2 regions of the Alloactinosynnema sp. L-07 genome follow, and region 1 is predicted to be linked to the other one. Evidence: riboswitches for the same ligand, from Rfam matches in the RefSeq annotation. Region 1 holds a riboswitch; the other holds the start of a gene.
What was found. A riboswitch is a leader RNA that binds a small molecule or an ion and turns the genes downstream of it on or off. The one in region 1 is predicted to bind thiamine pyrophosphate.

Region 1 (6,279 bases):
CTGCGGCCGGGCTCGATCGCCGACGCCAACGACGAGGCCCAGTTCGCCGAGCTGCGCACCCTCGGGGAACTGACCCACATCGCCCGCGCCAAGGACGTGCAGGTGATGATCGAGGGCCCCGGCCACGTGCCGATGCACAAGATCGCCGAGAACGTGCGACTCGAAGAGGAACTGTGCGGCGAGGCGCCGTTCTACACCCTCGGTCCACTCGCGACGGACATCGCGCCCGGCTACGACCACATCACCTCGGCCATCGGCGCCGCGCAGATCGGCTGGCTGGGCACCGCGATGCTCTGCTACGTCACCCCCAAGGAACACCTGGGCCTGCCCAACCGCGACGACGTCAAGGTCGGCGTGATCACCTACAAGATCGCCGCGCACTCGGCCGACCTGGCCAAGGGCCACCCCCGGGCCCAGGAACGCGACGACGCGCTGTCCCAGGCGCGCTTCGAGTTCCGCTGGGAGGACCAGTTCAACCTCTCGCTCGACCCGGACACCGCGCGCTCGTTCCACGACGAGACACTGCCCGCGAGCCCAGCCAAGACCGCGCACTTCTGCTCGATGTGCGGGCCGAAGTTCTGCTCGATGAAGATCACCCAGGATGTGCGGAAGTACGCCGAGGAGCACGGCCTGTCCTCTGTGGAGGCTATCGAGGCGGGCATGTCGGAGATGTCGACGGAATTCGTCGAACAGGGCAAGAAGGTCTATCTCCCGGTCGTCGACAAGTCTTGAGAAGGATGCCGCTGTGCTAACTCCAGCAAGGACGCTGACCATCGCCGGATCGGATTCCGGTGGTGGCGCGGGTATCCAGGCCGACCTGCGGACGTTCTTCGCCTGCGGGGTGCATGGGATGACCGCGTTGACGGCGGTGACTGTGCAGAACTCCCTTGGGGTTACGGGGGTGCACACGGTGCCGCCGGAGGTGGTGGCCGCGCAGATCGAGGCGGTCGCGACCGATATCGGCGTTCAGGCGGCCAAGACTGGGATGCTGGCCACCGCGGCGATTATCGCCGCGGTGGCTGGGGCCTGTGACAGGGTCCATATCGGACAGACGATTCCGCTGGTGGTGGATCCGGTGGCGGCTTCGATGCACGGGGATCCGTTGCTGGCCGCCGAAGCTCTCGATGCGATCCGCACTCTGTTGTTTCCGCGGGCGACGTTGGTGACGCCGAATCTTGATGAGGTTCGGTTGATCACTGGTATTGACGTGCGGACGCGTTCTCAGCAGCGTGATGCGGCGAAGGCGCTGTTCGACCTCGGGCCCCTGTGGGTCCTGGTCAAGGGCGGGCATATGCGCGATGACGCGGAGTGCCTGGACTTGCTCTACGACGGCTCCGAATTCATCGAGTTGGTCGGGCCTCGGTATGACGTCACCGATACCCATGGCAGTGGTGACACGCTTGCTTCGAGTATTACGGCGGCGTTGGCTAAGGGGAATGACGTGGTGAGTGCTGTGCGGCTCGGTAAGGACTTCATTACTCGGAGCGTGCGCGCCGCATATCCCCTGGGCTCGGGAGTCGGACCGGTCTCTCCGCTGTGGCGGCTTCCCGATGCGGGGTCGTTCTTTGCGCCCTGAGCCGGGCGGGTGCCTCTTTTTTTACTTAGCTCTTCTGTTCCTCTGCTAGCAGTGCCTCTAGGACCGGGATCGCGTTGATTAGGCGCTTGTGGTCCTCTGCTGAGAGTCGTTCCAATCTGCGTCCTAGTTCGTGCACACGTGTCGAGCGGACGCCGGAAACTACCCGTTCGCCTTCCTCGGTCGCCCGTACCAGCCAGGCTCGGCGGTCGGCGGGGTCGGGTTCGCGCAGGGCCAGGCCGGTCTCTACCAGGCTTGCCACGATGCGTGACATGGTCGGGGCGGCGACGCCCTCCTTGCCTGCCAGGTCACCTAATCGTAGTTCGCCGCAGTTGACCAATGTGGACAGTGCGGAGATCGAGCCGTGGCCGAGGCCGGGGCTGCCGGAGCGGCGTAGCGACCGGGACAGTCTGCCGATCGCCAGGTAGAGGCGGGCCGGGATGTCGCCGGTGGCGGGGTCGCCCTCCGAAGTCGTCATACCTCATTGTGCCGCGCGCCACCAAGGCTTCATCGCGGAGGGCTGGATGCCTGGGCCCAGAACCGCTGCGGTATGCGGCCTGCCTGCCTGGCGAGTCTGCCCGCGACCACCGCCGAGCGCATCGCGGTGGCCATCTTCTCGGGGTCGGCGGCGCGGGTGACGGCGGTGGCCAGCAGCACCGCTGAGCAGCCCAGTTCCATGGCCAGCGCGGCGTCGGAGGCGGTGCCGATGCCCGCGTCGAGGATCACGGGGACGCCCGCGCGGGCGACGATCAGTTCGATGTTGTGCGGGTTGCGGATGCCCAGGCCGGTGCCGATCGGCGAGCCAAGGGGCATGACCGCCGCGCAGCCCGCCTCCTCCAGCCGCAGCGCCAGCACCGGGTCGTCGTTGGTGTAGGGCAACACCACGAAACCGTCGTCGACCAGGGTGGCGGCGGCGTCGAGCAACTCGATCGGGTCGGGGAGCAGGGTCTTGTCGTCGGCGACGACTTCCAGCTTGATCCAGTTCGTGCTGAGCGCCTCCCGAGCGAGCCGCGCCGTCAGTACCGCCTCGGCGGCGGTGCGGCAGCCCGCGGTGTTCGGCAGCGGGTCGATCTTCAGCCGCCGCAGGACTTCCAGCACCCCGGACCCACCGGCCGCGTCGACCCGGCGCAGCGACACCGTGGTCAACTCGGTCCCGGAGGCGACCAGGGCGCGTTCGAGTACGGCCAGGTTGGCGGCGCCGCCGGTGCCGGTGATCAGGCGGGAGGAGTACTCCCGGTCGGCGATGACGAAGGGGTCGTCCATGTCAGCCTCCCTGCACAGCGGTCAGGATCTCGACGGCGGCCCCGTCGGTCACCGTGGTCCGCGCGTGGTCGGCACGGGGCACGACCTCGCCGTCGACGGCGACCGCGATCCCGTTGGCGGGCAGGCCGAGCGCGGCGAGCACGTCGGCGACCGTCGTTCCGTCGGCGACCTCGCGGGGCTCGCCGTTGACCTCGATCCTCATCGCGTCCTTTCCAACTAGTGTTCTGCGCCGGAATCCGGCGTCTATATCGGTGGTCCAGGTTTCCGCTGGGTGTGCGGACGGAAGGTCCTCGTACTGGGTGTCCGTGGGCCTTTCGTCCGTGCGGCCAGCGGGAAGCTGGGCCGCCGAGATAGATGTCGGATTCCGGCGCAGGACACTAGCGGAACCGGGCGGGGTCCGCGGCCGGTTCTGGGGCGGCGCCGTCGCGCAGCATGGCCACGACCGAGGCCGCGGTGCCGGGCGCGAGCAGGAGCCCGTTGCGGTGGTGGCCGGTGGCGGCGAGCACCCCGGGTTCGAGCCAGCCGACCAGCGGCAGGTTGTCCCGGCTGCCCGCCCGCAGCCCGGCGGCGCACTCGGTCAGCGCGTACTCGGCGATGCCCGGCAGCACCTGCTCGGCGTCGGCCAGCAGGTCCCGCACGCCGCCGACGGTGACCTCGGTGTCGTAGCCCGCCTCGTACTGGGTCGCGCCGAGAACGAGTTCGCCGTCGGCCCTGGGCACCAGGTAGACCGGCCGCGACTCGACGTGCGCACGGATCGTCCGCACCGGGACCGGCAGCGCGCCCGGCCGGGCCCGCAGCCGCAGGATCTCCCCCTTGACCGGCCTGGTCACCGACTCCAGCGCGGGGTGCAGCGTCCGGCTCCACGCCCCGGCCGCGATGACCGCCACCTCACAGTCCACAGTGGAGCTGCCGAGGTCGACCGCGCCCGGCCGGACTCCGGTCGCCGCCGCCGGGAAGAACTCCACCCCCGCCGATTCGCAGGCGGACCGGAGCGCGATCAGCAGGCTTCGGTTGTCCACGGCCAGATCCCCCGGCACATTCAGTCCACTTCGGACCCGAGGCCCCAGCGCGGGCTCCAGCGCCCGCAGTTCGCGCCCGGTCAGCCGCTCGACGGCACGCCCCTGGCCGCGCAGATAGTCGGCGAGGACATTCAGCGTGCCGACATCGGCGGAGTCAAGCGCCAGCGCCAGAGTTCCGTGCGTGCTTAGCCCAGGATCGCCACCTCGCTGCCGCAACCGCTCCGCAAACGCGGGCCACAGATCCAGCGACGCGGCCCCCAGCGCGAGCACATCGTCCTCACCCGGCCACGACTCGGTGACCGGGGCGAGCATTCCGCCCGCCACCCACGAAGCACCGTGACCTGGGTCGGGATCGACCAAGACGACGCGGAACCCGGCCTCAGCCAGCGCCCACGCCACGGACAGCCCGATCACGCCACCGCCCACGACGGCGACGCGCTTGACGTCATTCACCACACACCACGCTCCCTGCGCCGGCATGACCCGGATCAGGTTCGACGGTCGGAGCGATCCCAGCTCCCTCTCAGCCCGTTTCTCGGACTCCCGTGCGACCAGGTTCCACCGTAGCGCACTACCGTGCGGTTCCATGCCAGGACTCAACGGTGACCAGATCCGCGCCAAGCTCCATACCGCGCGCCTCTACCTGTGCACGGACATCCGGCCCGACCTCGCCGAGTTCGCCGACGCGGCGCTCGCGGGTGGGGTCGACATCGTGCAGCTGCGGGCCAAGAGCCTGGAGGCAGGCCCCGAACTCAGGGCGTTGGCGACGCTGGCCGAGGTCTGTGCGGCCCGGGGCGCGCTGCTATCCGTCAACGACCGGGCCGACATCGCGCTGGCCGCCGGGGCGGACGTGCTTCACCTAGGGCAGGACGATCTCCCCGTCTCCCAGGCCCGCCGGATTCTGGGCGAGGACATCGTGATCGGCCGCTCCACCCACGACTTCGCCCAAGCCGACGCCGCCGCGCGCGAGCCGGGTGTCGACTACTTCTGCACCGGCCCGTGCTGGCCGACCCCCACCAAGCCCGGCAGGCCCGCCCCCGGACTCGACCTCGTCCGCGCGACCAGGTCGGAACGGCCTTGGTTCGCCATCGGTGGGATCGATCTGGCGCGGGTGCCGGAGGTGCTGGCGGCGGGCGCGACGCGGATCGTCGTCGTGCGGGCGATCACGGAGGCCGCCGACCCGGAGGCCGCGGCGAAGGCGCTGGTCACCGCGCTCGGCCACTGACCGGCGTGGGCGAGCCGCGCAGGGTTACGGCTCGCCCACTGTGCCCTCACGTGTCGCTCGGGGGGCGATAACCCGACGGTATGACGCGACTGCGCACCGTGATAGGCCCATCTGGACGCACGGGCCCGCAAGATATTCACATTCCCGTTCAGGTGGTGTATCGGCAGACTGGGTGCCGTGAACCTCGTGACTCTGGACGACATCCGCGGCCCTTGGCCGCGCTCGACGCATTGCCATTGGCGCAAACACCGGTCATCGCCCGGGCAGGTCGACCGCGACCACAGCCGAATCACCACCCGCACCATCCAGGTCCTGCCCGCACCCACGAACCTGCCATTCCCCCGCTTGCAGCAAATCCGGCTCAAACTCACATGACAATCTTGAACTGGCCATGGGTTGTCGCTACCGTTGGCTGCGCAAAGTAAACTCATCCATGGGGGATCCGAATGAACTTGCGAAGGTCCGTCACACGTGCGGCTGTCATGCTCGCCACTATCGTTTCCTCGGTGGTGATGGCAAACCCGGCGCAGGCGAGCGGCGGGGGGTGCAACGACATCACGCAGAACAATTGGCACATCGGTGTATGCAGTGGGGACGACGGCGTTCATATGTACCCGGACTATTACATCAACGCGGCCGCGCCATACTCCGGCACCTGCGTGTCGAGGAGCAGGGTCGACGTGTACCAGTACCAACGGCTGGTGGAATACACCGGCTGGGCTACTGCTGGATGCGCGAATGGACACTACACCCGACCATCCGTCAAGATCCAGGGTCGATCCTCTTCCCTTGAGTTCAGAACCCGAGTGCAGATCAGCGTCAATGGACGAACTGTCTACAACGCACTCGGCCCGGCCACCAAGTGCTGCTGATACTCAATGGATGAGCGAATGGGGACCTACGGACAGGCCCCCATTCGCCTGGCCTGTGGCATATCGAGGTGGACAGAGCAATCCTGACAGAGCTGTCAAAGCTGTTTCTTGTGTGCACGTCCACATGTGGACGTGCACACAAGCGTTTCGGGTCGGTCAGTTCTGCTCGAGCTCAGCCTTGATGACGGAGGCATTCACCAGGGCGGATCGCAGAATTGCGGCCGCGATCGCCTACGGAGAACTGCGAACGCGTCGCGCTCGAGGTCCTCGGCGAACGGTTCCGAACCCCAGGCGCTGGACGTCCCAGCCGCAGGTCCGGGCGTTGAC
Region 2 (6,279 bases), 390 kb from region 1:
GCAACCTGGAGATCTGCCTCATCACGCCGGACGACATCGTCGCGGTGTTCCTGCGGGTGACCGGGCAGTCCAGCTCGGAGATCACCGGCCCGGCGTTCACCCCGAACGGTCAGCGCCTGTACTTCTCGTCGCAGCGTGGCACGTCGGGCAGCAGCAGCGGCGGCATCACCTATGAGGTCACCGGTCCGTTCCGGAGCTGAGTGAACCAGGCGCGGCGCCCGTCCGGACGGGCGCCGCGCCTGACTCGGATTACGGCCTGAACGGCGCCAGTTCGCCGTCCGGTCCCAGCGTGTCCACCGCGTTCCGCGCGGTGTCCTTCAGGGTGGGCGTGACGTCGTAGGCGTTGATGACACTGAGGTAGCCCATGTCGCCTTCGAGCTTGTCGACGCCGAGCTCGCGCCCGTTGATGAAGACGGTGTAGCGGACCCAGCCCGGCTCGGACTGGCAGCGGTCGATGATGTGGATCGTCTTGCCCTCGTACCGCTCGGCGAAGAACGACGGCGTGCAGGTGGCCGTCTGGGGTGCGGCCATGGCGGCCGCCGGGGTGAGCGCGCAAGCCGCAACGGCCAGCGCGGCACCCGCGAGGAGAGTGCGCATGGTGTGCCTTTCAGGTGAGTCGCAGGGAAGGTGATCACCTGATTCCATATGTACCAGACGGTCGGCGCCCGCGCCCGCGTCAGCGTCCGTCCGGCCCCCGCACCGTGTCGACCACGCCGTCGATCTCCTCGGCCATGGTCACGTCCAAGGCGGTGACGCCGCCCGCGGAGTGGGTGCTGCACCGGAAGGTCAGGGTGCGCCACCGGATGTCGATGTCGGGGTGGTGGTTGTCGTTCTCCGCGATCTCGGCGATCCGGTTGACGACCTGGATGGCCTGCGGGAACCCGTCGAACTCGACGACCCGCACCAGGGCGCCGTCCTTGAGCTTCCAGTCCGGCAGCGTGCCGAGCGCGACGCCGATGTCCTTGTCACTGAGCAGTTCAGGCATGACCCCAATACTGGCCGCTCGGCCAGGCGTACGCTCGTCACGCCACGGGAGTCCGCCTAGGCGGGCTGAGAGGAGGGGCGTGCCCTCGACCGTCCGCACCTGATCCGGGTCATGCCGGCGCAGGAAGGTCCTCGTGGTGCGTCCACGCCCCGAGGAGGAACGATCCATGCGCAAGTTCGTCGCCATCGCGGCCGCGGTTCTCATGACCGCGAGCTGTTCGTTGTTCGGCTCTGAGGAGTCGGGCGGTGACGGCAAGGTCGTCCTGGTCACCCACGACTCGTTCGAGTTCGACCAGGCCGTGTTCGACAAGTTCAAGACCGACACCGGCATCACCATCGAGGTGCGCAAGAGCGGCGACGCCGGCGCGCTGACCAACCAGCTGGTGCTCACCAAGTCCAGCCCGCTCGGCGACATCGCCTTCGGGGTGGACAACACCTTCGCCTCCCGCGCGCTCACCGAGGGTGTCTTCGCCGAGTACCGCAGCCCCGAGGCCGACAAGGGTCCGCAGCGGTTCGCCATCGACGACACCGGCAGGCTGACCGCGGTCGACACCGGCGACGTGTGCGTCAACGTCGACCCGGCCGGGCTCACCGCGCGCGGGCTTACCGCGCCCGCCACGTTCGAGGACCTTGCCGACCCCAAGTTCAAGGACCTGCTGGTCGTGGAGGATCCGGCGACCAGTTCGCCGGGGCTGGCGTTCCTGCTGGCCACCGTGGCGCAGTACGGCCAGAAGGACTGGGTCGGCTACTGGAACCGGCTCAAGGCCAACGGCGTGAAGGTCGTGGCGGGCTGGGAGGAGGCCTACACCCAGGAGTTCTCCGGCTCGTCCGGCAAGGGCCCGCGGCCGCTGGTGGTCTCGTACGCGTCGTCGCCGTCGGCTGAGGTCGACGAGGCGGGCAAACCGCGCACGGCGGCGCTGCTGGACACCTGCTTCCGCCAGGTCGAGTACGCGGGCGTGCTGGCCGGGGCGAAGAACACCGACGGCGCGCGCAAGGTGCTCGACCTGCTGCTCTCGGAGTCCTTCCAGGCCAAGGTGCCCGAGAAGATGTATGTCTACCCGGCCCGCGACGGCGTGGCGCTGCCCGCGGCGTGGGCGGCCGCGCCCGCGCCGCAGAGCCCGGCGACGATGGCCGCCGCCGACATCCAGGCGAACCGGGAGCGGTGGATCGAGCAGTGGCGCACGGCCGTCCGGGGCTGAGTCCGCGGTCGACCCGGCGGCGGGCACCAGCCCGCCGCCAGTCGCGGGAGGCGACCGGACCCCGCGGCATCGGCGCGGCCGCCCGCCGTCCACCCCAGGGCACGGGAGCGCTGCTCGCGGCGTTGGTGCCGTTGGGGTTCCTGGCGGTCTTCTTCCTGTGGCCGGTGGCCGCGATCGTCCAGCGGGGTCTGTCCTCCGGCGGTGTCGGCCGGGTTCTGGCCGCGGCCGACACCTGGTCGCTGGTGCTGTTCACCCTGGCCCAGGCCGCGGCGTCGACGCTGGTCGCGGTCATCGCCGCGCTGCCGGTGGCATTCCTGCTTGCCCGCTGCGCGCTGCCGGGGATGGCGGTGGTCCGCGCGGTGATCCTGGTGCCGTTCGTGCTGCCGACAGTGGTGGTGGGATTGGCTTTCCGGTCGCTGCTGCCAGACGGCGGCGTGCTCGCGATCGTGCTGGCGAACGCCTTCTTCAACGTCGCCGTCGTCGCCCGCACCGTGTCGGGCCTTTGGGCGCACCTCGACCGCCGGGCCGAGGACGCGGCCCGGTCGCTGGGCGCCTCGCCGCTGCGGGCGTTCGTCTCGGTGACCCTGCCCGCGCTGCGGCCTGCGATCGGCTCGTCGGCGGCGGTGGTCTTTCTCTTCTGTGCCACCAGTTTCGGTGTCGTCCTGCTGCTGGGTGGGGCCCGCTACCGAACGCTGGAGACCGAGATCTACCTGCGCACGGTCGAATTGCTCGATCTGTCCGGTGCGGCGGCGCTGTCGCTGATCCAGGTGACCGCCGTGGTCGCGGTGCTGGTCCTCGCGGCCGTGGCGCGGCGGCGCCGGGAGACGGCGATGACGCTACGCCCGCGAACCGAGACCGCCCGTCGGCCACGGGGCCGTGAGTGGGGGGTGGTCGCGGGCGCCTACGCGGTGGTGGCGGCCCTGCTGGTTCCCATTCTCGCGTTGGTCCTGCGCTCAGTGTCCACTGAGGATGGTTGGGGCTTGGACGGATACCGCGCGTTGTCCGGCACCGGGTTCCGCGGTTCTCTGCAGGTCTCCGGCATCGATGCCGCTGTGAATTCGCTGAGCGCCGCGTTCGACGCCACACTGCTGGCGCTGGGACTTGGCGTCACCGCGGCGGTCGTGCTCGTGTCGCTGAGCCGCGGCCGGGCGCGGCCCGCGGTGGTCGACACGCTCGACACCGCGCTGATGGTGCCGCTGGGCGTGTCGGCGGTGACCGTCGGGTTCGGCTACCTGATCACCCTTGACGCCCTGCCCGGCGATCTGCGCACGTCATCCGCGCTGGTGCCGCTGGCCCAGGCGCTTGTGGTGACACCGCTGGTGATCCGCATGCTGCTCCCGGTGCTGCGCTCGATCGACCAGCGGCTGCGGCAGGCCGCCGCGTCGCTCGGCGCGAGCCCGTGGCGGGTCTGGCGTGAGATCGACATCCCGCTCGCGGGCCGGTCCCTGCTCGCGGCGGCGGCGTTCGGCTTCGTGGTCGCCCTTGGCGAGTTCGGCGCGACGAGTTTCCTGGCCCGCCCCGACACCGCGACACTGCCGGTGGTGATCGGGCGCCTGATCTCGCGTCCAGGGGAGTTGAACAACCAGATGGCCTACGCGGCGTGCACGCTGCTGATGGTGGTGACCGTCGCGGCGGTGCTGCTGGTCGAACGCCTGCGGGTCCAGTCGGTGGGGGAATTCTGATGCTGCGGGTCGAGGGTGTGGACGTCCACTATGGAGCACTGCTCGCGGTGTCCGATGTGGACATCGAGGTGGACGACGGTGAAGTGGTCGCGCTGTTGGGGCCCTCAGGCTGCGGCAAGTCCACGTTGCTGCGGGCCATCGCCGGGCTGGAGCCGATGTCGTTCGGCAAGGTCACCTGGGACGACGCGGACCTGGCAGGCGTCCCGGTGCACCGGCGCGGCTTCGGCCTGGTCTTCCAGGACGGCCAGCTGTTCCCGCACCGCGACGTGGCCGCCAACGTCGCCTTCGGCCTGCGCATGCGGGGTGATCACGAGCCGGGCCGAGTCGCCGAGCTGCTGGAACTGGTCGGCCTGGCAGGCTGCGAACGGCGGCGGGTGACCGAGTTGTCCGGCGGCGAGCAGCAGCGGGTCGCGCTGGCCAGGGCGCTGGCCCCGCGGCCCCGGCTGCTGCTGCTCGATGAGCCGCTGTCGGCGCTGGACCGCGTACTGCGCGAGCAATTGGCCATGGATCTGGCCCGAGTGCTGCGGATCGAGGGGAGTACCGCGATCGTCGTCACCCACGACCACGACGAGGCGTTCACCCTCGCCGACCGGGTCGCGGTCATGCGCGCGGGCCGGATCGTCCAAACAGGACGGCCGGATCAGGTGTGGCGTGAGCCCGCCGACGAGGAGACCGCGAGGTTCCTCGGCTGCGAGCTGGTCGTCGATGGCGAGGTCGACGCGGGGGTCCTGACCTGCGGGTTCGGCATCGCGGCCGTGCCGTGGGCACCCGAGGGGCCCGCCCGCGTCGGGCTGCGGCCCTCGGCGCTGCGGGTGGGGGAGGGGCCGACCGAGGGCACCGTCGCGGCCCGCGTGCACCGCCGCGACCATGTGCGCCTCCTGGTCGATACCCCGGCCCGCCAGGTGAACGCCGTCGCCGGAATCGCGGACGCGCCGGACGTGGGGGACACGGTCCGGCTTGTCCTCGACCCCGACGGGATCGCCGTGCTCAGCCGTCGCGGCTGAGCATCCGCGACAGCGCCAGGGAGTAGCCGATCACGATATAGCAGCCCGCCCGCAGCACGCCCTCCAACAGGGTGCCGGTGGGCAGCGGGTCGCGGATGACCTCCGGGATGCTCTCCCAGCTCGTGGTCATCAGGACCGGGTCGAGCCAGTCCAGCGCCGGGATCGCGCTGAGCACACCCGACAGGATGACCACGCCGAGGGACACCACGACGACGATCAGCGGGTGCTCGGTCCACGCCGACACGGCCAGCGCGATCGCGGCCAGCGCCCAGACCTGCACCGTCACCAGCAGCACGGTCAGCAGGATCCGGCCGAGGGCGTCGATGACGGGCAGGGAAGTGCCCGACATGGTCAGCATGCCGTCGCCGCCGAGCAGGATCACGCCCGCGATCGTGCCTGTGACCGCCATCAGCAGGACTACCAGGAGCGAGACGGTGGCCACGCCGAACGCCTTGACGGCGAGTACGCGCGTCCTGCTTACCGGGGCGAGCAGTAGTGATCGGAGTGTCCCGCTGGCCGTTTCGCCTGCGAGGGCGTCGGCGGCGAGCATGGCGCCGGTCAGGGGGAGGAGCATGTTGAGGGCGAGGATGAGGGCGAAGACGGGGAGCAGTAGGCCGTTGCCGTCGACGAGCGCGGCGATGCCGTCGCCTACTGGGTCGCCGCTTTCTCCGTCTGCGGCGATGGCTATGCCGATGCCTGCGATGACGGGGACTAGGGCCAGTAGGCCGATCATGATCAGGGTGCGGGGTCGGCGCAGGATCATGCGTAGTTCGGAGCGGAGCAGGCGGATCAGGGGGGCCTTGCGGGCTTGGGGCCGCTGGATCTCGCCGGTGCCCAGGTCGGCGGTGATGGCGGTCATGAGGTGGCCTCCGTGGTCTGCGACTCGCTTGCGCTGTGGGCTTGGTTGAGTGGAGCCGCGCTTTGGTAGTGCTTGGGGAGCGTGCGCACCATCGGGTGAAGCTGGGCGATCACGCTGTGCCTGGGGCCCCTACGACGGCCCCTGTGGGGAAAAAGCGTGGGCGGAAAGGCACCCCACACGCCAGGCAGCTTAGGGGCCGTCGTCCCCCCAGACACAGCGGGATCGCCGAGCTTCACCCGATGCTGCTCTGGTGCGGGGTGCGGCTTTGCTGTGGGGGAGTTTGGCCACGCCGGGTGGGTGTGGGGCCTGATCTGCGCCCTGTGGGTGAGGGTTGCCGTCATCGGGCTTCCTCTGCGATGGGGAACTCGAATTCGGCGAGGTCGTTGTCGGGGTCTTGGGATCCTGCGCCGTTTTCGGTCAGGCGGGCGAAGAGGTCTTCCAGGCCGGTGCGGTCCCTGCGGACTTCGTAGATCGGGACTCCGGCCTGGACCAGCGTCTCGACGACCACTGGTGGTGTCGTGGCGGTGAGGTCGGCGCGGACGCCGTCGGGG

Region 2: another riboswitch for thiamine pyrophosphate. It lies ahead of BN1701_RS30910 (thiamine ABC transporter substrate binding subunit); the one in region 1 lies ahead of thiO (glycine oxidase ThiO).

What each region holds. Positions count from the first base shown of each region.
Region 1 is NZ_LN850107.1:6,361,698-6,367,976, reverse strand. Features, by position in the region: gene thiC (phosphomethylpyrimidine synthase ThiC) at 1-732, shown strand, start outside; gene thiD (bifunctional hydroxymethylpyrimidine kinase/phosphomethylpyrimidine kinase) at 746-1,576, shown strand; gene BN1701_RS29065 (MarR family winged helix-turn-helix transcriptional regulator) at 1,602-2,051, opposite strand; gene BN1701_RS29060 (thiazole synthase) at 2,081-2,836, opposite strand; gene thiS (sulfur carrier protein ThiS) at 2,838-3,038, opposite strand; gene thiO (glycine oxidase ThiO) at 3,214-4,311, opposite strand; TPP riboswitch at 4,304-4,412, opposite strand; gene thiE (thiamine phosphate synthase) at 4,442-5,080, shown strand; gene BN1701_RS36125 (hypothetical protein) at 5,563-5,952, shown strand.
Region 2 is NZ_LN850107.1:6,753,166-6,759,444, forward strand. Features, by position in the region: gene BN1701_RS30895 (alkaline phosphatase PhoX) at 1-200, shown strand, start outside; gene BN1701_RS30900 (tyrosinase family oxidase copper chaperone) at 250-597, opposite strand; gene BN1701_RS30905 (4a-hydroxytetrahydrobiopterin dehydratase) at 677-985, opposite strand; TPP riboswitch at 1,020-1,128, shown strand; gene BN1701_RS30910 (thiamine ABC transporter substrate binding subunit) at 1,152-2,183, shown strand; gene BN1701_RS30915 (ABC transporter permease) at 2,252-3,865, shown strand; gene BN1701_RS30920 (ABC transporter ATP-binding protein) at 3,862-4,869, shown strand; gene BN1701_RS30925 (ABC transporter permease) at 4,853-5,728, opposite strand; gene BN1701_RS30930 (ABC transporter ATP-binding protein) at 6,066-6,279, opposite strand, start outside.